Linked DNA regions of Candidatus Scalindua japonica. Each later gene encodes a partner of the first gene's protein in a complex. Links are inferred from orthologs where the notes say so. Each region holds a gene or a part of one and is shown on either strand. Other genes may lie near its edges. The genes, in order: mnmG and mnmE.

Region 1 (3,330 bases):
GTTGCAGAAATGGTAATAGAAAAAGCCAAGCGCATGGTAGAGTTCAAAAAAGATGTTGTGATATTACTAGACTCTATCACTCGTCTGGCAAGAGCATATAACACTGAAATACCACATAGCGGAAAAATACTGTCAGGTGGTGTTGATGCCAATGCACTTCAGAAGCCAAAAAGATTTTTTGGTGCTGCAAGAAATATTGAAGAAGGTGGAAGCTTGACTATAATTGCCACTGCTCTTATCGATACAGGCAGCAGAATGGATGAGGTTATCTTCGAAGAGTTCAAAGGCACAGGTAACATGGAATTGCATTTAGACAGAAGATTGGCAGAGAAGAGGCTGTTCCCCGCAATTGATATAAACAGGTCTGGAACAAGAAAGGAAGAATTAATACTTGATCCCGAGGAATTAAAAAGAGTGTGGGTACTGCGAAGAGTACTTAATGAAATGAATCCTGCAGAAGTGTTAGAATTACTTTCAAGCAAACTATCTAAAACACAGACAAATGCGGAATTCTTAATGAGTATGAATATGAAAAGGTAGTACTTTTCGGGACAAGAGATATCTCTCTCTTTCAAGAGGTTTGAGTATACAATAAACGCAAACTAAACTTTATAATGTAACGAATTACAAAACATTGACAACGCTCTTATAGTTCAATGCTTTAAGAGCCTGATACTGTTCGAGTATCAGGTTTGCCCTTACTCAACAAATAAACCATCAGAATTGAAATATCTGCAGGAGACACTCCTGAGATGCGAGATGCCTGTCCCAAGGAGACAGGACGAAGATTGTCTAGCTTCTGCTGTGCTTCTTTCCTCAAACCCGGTATGTTATCATAGTGAAACTGAGCAGGAAGCATCAAGTTTTCCATCCTTTTGAACTTTTCAATTTGCTGGTTTTGCCTGCTGATATAGCCTTTATACTTAGCCTCAATTTCTATCTGTTCTTGAGCAGAAGAAGGGATATTTTTATTCATTAGTTCTTTGTCAAGTTCCAACAAGGTTTTGAAATTCATGTCTGGACGCCTCAATAGTTTTATTAATGAGTCTGCCCCGTGTTTTTTGTACTCAAGATACTTATTTGTTTCAGAAATAATTTTCTCTTTGACTGACAACTCATCCCATTGCTTTTTACTGATCAATCCGTGCTTATAACCATATTTCATGAGCCTCCTGTCCGCATTATCATGTCTGAGAACGAGTCTGTACTCAGCCCTGGAGGTGAACATTCTATATGGTTCACGAGTCCCTTTTGTCACCAGGTCATCAATTAAAACACCAATATACGCTTCAGAACGGTCAAGAACAAAAGGTTTACTACCACGGATTTTTAAAACTGCATTTATCCCTGCCATGATTCCCTGCGCAGCAGCTTCTTCATAACCTGAAGTACCGTTTATCTGACCTGCCAGAAAAACATTTTCAACATTTTTTGCCTCTAATGAAGGTTTAATCTGGGTAGGTGGAACATAATCATATTCTATTGCGTACCCATAACGCGTTATATTTGTCTCTTCCAATCCTTTTATGGAATGGACCATTGCTTCCTGAACATCAAATGGTGCGCTGGTAGAAATGCCGTTACAATATACCTCTGAAGTATGGAGACCTTCCGGTTCAATAAATATCTGATGTTGCTCTTTATGAGGAAATCTAGTGATTTTATCTTCAATAGAAGGGCAATATCTCGGGCCAATTGCCTTAATTTGACCAGTGTAAAGTGGAGAACGGTCCAGGTTTGACCTGATAATTTCGTGCGTTAATTTATTTGTATATGTTATAAAACAATTAACCTGAGGTTGCTGGATGTTTTTGGTAGAAAAAGAGAATGCTGTAGGTTGTTTATCACCCTCTTGCTCTTGCAGGATATCATAATTTATCTTCCTGCCGTTCAGGCGTGGCGATGTTCCTGTTTTCAGCCTGGCTAACTCAAAACCTAAATCCTTTAACCCGGCTGATAATTTATCTGATGATGGTTCACTTGATCTCCCACCATGCACCTGTGAGTTGCCAATGTGAATTAGTCCGTTAAGAAATGTACCCGTTGTAATAATTACGGCTTTGGATCTGTACTTTGTACCACTTTTACCAATTAAATCCAGTCTCTCTCTATTTTCAACTACAATTTCCTCAACACTATCCTGTCGTAATGAGAGATTGTACTGCTCTTCCAATCTCTTTTTCATTGTAAATTGATATTTTTTTTTGTCTGCCTGTGCGCGGGGAGATCGTACTGCGTGCCCTTTACTGGCATTTAGAAGTCTAAACTGGATGGCCGTCTCATCAATGACCTTCCCCATTTCACCACCAAGCGCATCTACTTCACGTACTAGTTGGCCTTTTGCCAACCCTCCGATTGCAGGGTTACAAGACATTTGCGCAATTGTATCAAGATTCATCGACAGCAATGCTGTCTGCATACCCATTCTTGCAGATGCCAACGCCGCTTCACATCCGGCATGTCCCCCTCCAACTACTATGACATCATAACTAATGTGCATTATTTTGCCTTCTGAACCACCCGTTTTTCCCTAATCACAGTAACGGTTACTTCTCCAGGATATTCAAGCTCATCTTCGACATTCTTAGCAATATCATAGCAAATTTTTGAGGCTGATTTATCACTGACTTTATCCGGATGAACAATAACCCTTACTTCTCTGCCAGCCTGTATAGCGTAAGCACTTTCAACTCCGTTAAAAGACATTGCAACACTTTCCAGCTTTTCAAGCCGCTTAACATATTTTTCAAGAGTTTCACGCCTCGCCCCTGGCCTGCTTGCTGAGATGGCGTCCGCAGCATTTATCAAGACAGAATACACAGTTTCAGAAGGCACCTCCTCATGGTGCGATGCAATTGCGTTTATAACATCCGGCTTTTCATCATACCGCTTCGCAAAATCTGCACCAACAAGAGCGTGAGTGCCTTCTACATCGGCGCTTAGCGCTTTGCCTATATCGTGCAAAAGCCCACACCTCCTGGCTACTTGTGCGTCAAGCTTCAACTCACCAGCCAGGACGCCTGCAAGATCAGCAACCTCTATTGAATGCTGAAGCTGGTTCTGCCCATAGCTGGTACGGTACCTTAAACGGCCTATTAATTTAATAATTTCTGTATGTAAGTCATGTATTCCCAACTCAAAACTAGTTTGTTTGCCTGTCTCCAGAACAATCTGTTCAATATCTTTTTCGGTCTCCTGCACCACCTCTTCTATACGTGCAGGATGGATTCTACCATCCACAATTAATTTTTTCATTGCTAACCTGGCTACCTCTCTACGCACACCGTCAAAGCCTGAAAGAACAATTATACCGGGAGTATCATCTACTAT
Region 2 (3,267 bases), on another replicon or contig:
GTCGCTATTCTCGCCCTGTCCCACGGAAACGACTCATCTTTTGAAACAAGATCAACCATGAGCGCCGCATCTGTTGTGTCACCGCTTTTCGTAGTTTGTTTTCTCACGCGAAGTGATTTACGCACCTTCGCCCTGTCTTCTCTGTATAAAATGTAGGCTTTAGCCGTCTTTGCATGTCCGTTTTTTATTAAAACCTCTTCAACCAAGTCCTGGACATCCTCAATACCTGGAATATTTTCAACAAATCTTTTTTGTAAAAAATGGGTAACAACACTTGCAAGCTCCGCTGCAATAGACCGGTCCGCTCCACCAACAGCTTTTGCTGCCTTAAAAATAGCATCTGCTATCTTGCTCTCATCAAATGCCACCATCCTACCATCACGTTTTTGAATTGTTTCAACTGTCATTGTATTATTACCCTCCATTCTTACTTGTTTTTTTCTGTTTTATTTTCTTCGCTGAAGGCATCAAAGGTTTAAGTTCATTTATAAATTCGTTTATATCTTTAAACTCTCTATAGACCGACGCAAATCTGACATAAGCAACCTTATCCAAAACCCTGAGATGTTGCATAACAAGTTCACCAATAGATGTTGTTTCAACCTCCTTCTCAAATTTATCGTATATTACACTTTCTATTTCAGAAACAATAGTTTCAAGTATATCCGTTGACACTGGTCTTTTCTCACACGCCTTGAGCAAGCCTGACAAAATCTTATTGCGATCAAAATTAATCCTGCTACCATCTTTTTTTATCACCCTTACAGGGCTCTCTTCCACCCTCTCATATGTTGTAAAACGCCTGCCACAATTTAGACACTCTCTCCTTCGCTTTACACTCAACCCATCAGTTGATGCTCTTGAATTAATAACTTTATCGTCGTCAACTTTACAGAACAAGCACTTCATAATGGTATCAGAATTAAAAAAACACAAATGTAAAAGCAACAACCAGAGAACAACATCTGGGATGTGTGAGTAAGCTACCATACAACATATAGAATGTCAAGTGGAATTCCAGGGATTAATTTTTTTTATTTGCCAATACAAAATGTTGAAAACACGATGTCTAAAATATCTTCTGTTACTACCTCTCCGGTAACCTCACCAATAGCGTCTACAATCCTTCTCAGGTCAATTGCCACAAGTTCATGACTCATACCGCCTACCAGTGAATCCGAGATTTCCTCTATAATTTCAATAGCTTTACCGATTACTATTTCCTGCCTTACGGTGAAAACTATTTCTGATGCTGAAACATCAACATTACTTTCAAGGATTTCAGAAATGATTGTTTTTTTTAATGTATCCAATCCATCACCGGTAAGTACAGATGTTTTTACCACCGGAAAAGCGTTCATCTGCAAAGGAAGATTTTCATGACAAACATTTTGCTTAAGATCGGTTTTATTAATTACTATTATCTTATTCTTCGTGGTTATAGAGTCAAAAAGCGCTATCTGCCGGTCACAAACATCAACAGAACCATCAATAACAAATAACACAACCTGAGCGTCATCCATGGAACTGTATGTTTTCCGTACAATAAGAGATTCCAACTCGCCCTCGCTACATGTAACCCCAGCAGTGTCTTTCATGCGGAAATTTATACCATCTAAAAGCACATCAGCTTCTAACGTATCTCTTGTTGTACCATGGACTGGCGTCACTATCGCTTTTGAACGGTTTAATAATTTATTAAACAAACTTGATTTACCCGCGTTTGGCCAACCAATTAATACCGTGTTAATACCGTGATGAAATATTTTTGGTTTTTGTCCACCCCCACTAACCAGGCTTAATTTCTCTTTTACACGCTCAAGTTCTTTCTTGATTTCACCAGAAGAGACCAATTCAATGTCCTGGTCATAAAAATCAATAGAAGCCTCTACTCTGGCACAAAGATCCATCAACCCCCCTTGTATGCCATGCATCAACTCTGTCAGCTTACCCTTCAGGTTAGATACAGACATTAACAACTCAGAATCTGTCTGGGAACGAATAACGTGCATGACAGACTCTGCCTCTGCAAGGCTTATCCTGCCATTAAGAAATGCTCTTTTGGTAAATTCTCCGGGTTCCGCAATCCGAATATTTCTCGATACTTCATTATTGTCTTCTCGATTAGTATTTTCTCTTCCAGACGAAAGCAGCATTTTCATGAGCATCTCAAGCAAGGGAGGTGAGCCAAAGGTATGGATCTCTACAACATCCTCCCTGGTGTATGAATTTGGAGACTTCATGATATAAACAGAGACAGGAATGCGGACATTTTCCTTTTCGAGAGAGAGGATGCCATGACAGGAGCTGAAACCTTCATTGCTTATTTTCTCTCCGGTAGCATCAGGCACAAAGATACTTCTTAAACAATTAAAAACATCTTTGCCGCTAAGCCTGATAATCGCCCTGAGAGACTGGCCGGAGGGTGTGGATATCGCTAATATACTGTCATTGATACCAAAAGACATGATTTCAGTTTATCTACTGATGCTGTGGCAAAATATTATTTTTTCACCTTAGCCTTAGCGTCAATTACCCTCTTACCCTTATAATAGATATCAAGCTTTTTAACACTTCTTCTAATCAGTATCTGCTCACCTATGCTGATAATCGTACTTGTTGTCCAGTAAAGAGCAAGTCCTGAAGCAAAGTTATAAAGCATGATAGGAAACAGGAGCGGCATCATCTGCATCATTCTCTGCTGCATCTTTGCCTGGGGATCATCTCCTGCGGTATTCTTTGGTGTCAGTTTCATTTGTATAAATGACGCAATACCCATTAAGATCGGTAAAATATTCAACCATCCCCCGATAACCGGCAATGTGAATGGTAATTGGAATAGTTGATCAGGCGCTGACAAATCTCCGATCCAGGCTACAAAAGGAGCCTGTCTCATCTCGAATGAGGATTGAAGCGTCCTGAATAAAGCAAAGAATACGGGCATTTGAAGCATCATGGGGAGGCAACCGCTCATTGGGTTCACCCCATGTTCCTTAAACAACTTCATCTGTTCCTTACCCATCTTCTGCTTATCGCCCTTATGCTTCTCCTTTAACTGACCGATCAGAGGCTGTAATTGCTGCATTCTGACCATGGACATCTGGCTTTTTCTGGTTAAAGGGAAAAGTACTAATTTTACAAGAAATGTAAGCACCAGGATAGCAACGCCATAATTTGGAATAACTCCGTATGCCGTATTCAGTATCTTCACAAGTATCTTACATATCGACCTCATCATACCGTAGTCATAATCTAAAATCGACAAGA

The links.
Region 2: the proteins of mnmG (region 1) and mnmE are in contact, whole or in part, in a solved structure (PDB 9HIP), measured with the Escherichia coli proteins. The link is inferred for Candidatus Scalindua japonica from one-to-one orthologs.

What each region holds. Positions count from the first base shown.
Region 1 is NZ_BAOS01000003.1:165,904-169,233, reverse strand. Bases 82-3,080 are described here. They hold mnmG (tRNA uridine-5-carboxymethylaminomethyl(34) synthesis enzyme MnmG), read right to left. Parts: upstream 2,501-3,080; coding sequence 662-2,500; downstream 82-661. Other genes in these bases: rny (ribonuclease Y), read right to left, coding at 2,500-3,080; rho (transcription termination factor Rho), read left to right, coding at 82-540. Also shown: more of rho, read left to right, coding at 1-81; more of rny, read right to left, coding at 3,081-3,330. UniProt on the Escherichia coli protein: NAD-binding protein involved in the addition of a carboxymethylaminomethyl (cmnm) group at the wobble position (U34) of certain tRNAs, forming tRNA-cmnm(5)s(2)U34.
Region 2 is NZ_BAOS01000005.1:219,846-223,112, forward strand. Bases 252-3,187 are described here. They hold mnmE (tRNA uridine-5-carboxymethylaminomethyl(34) synthesis GTPase MnmE), read right to left. Parts: upstream 2,469-3,187; coding sequence 1,035-2,468; downstream 252-1,034. Other genes in these bases: nrdD (anaerobic ribonucleoside-triphosphate reductase), read right to left, coding at 252-407; nrdR (transcriptional regulator NrdR), read right to left, coding at 415-909; yidC (membrane protein insertase YidC), read right to left, coding at 2,504-3,187. Also shown: more of nrdD, read right to left, coding at 1-251; more of yidC, read right to left, coding at 3,188-3,267. UniProt on the Escherichia coli protein: Exhibits a very high intrinsic GTPase hydrolysis rate. Involved in the addition of a carboxymethylaminomethyl (cmnm) group at the wobble position (U34) of certain tRNAs, forming tRNA-cmnm(5)s(2)U34.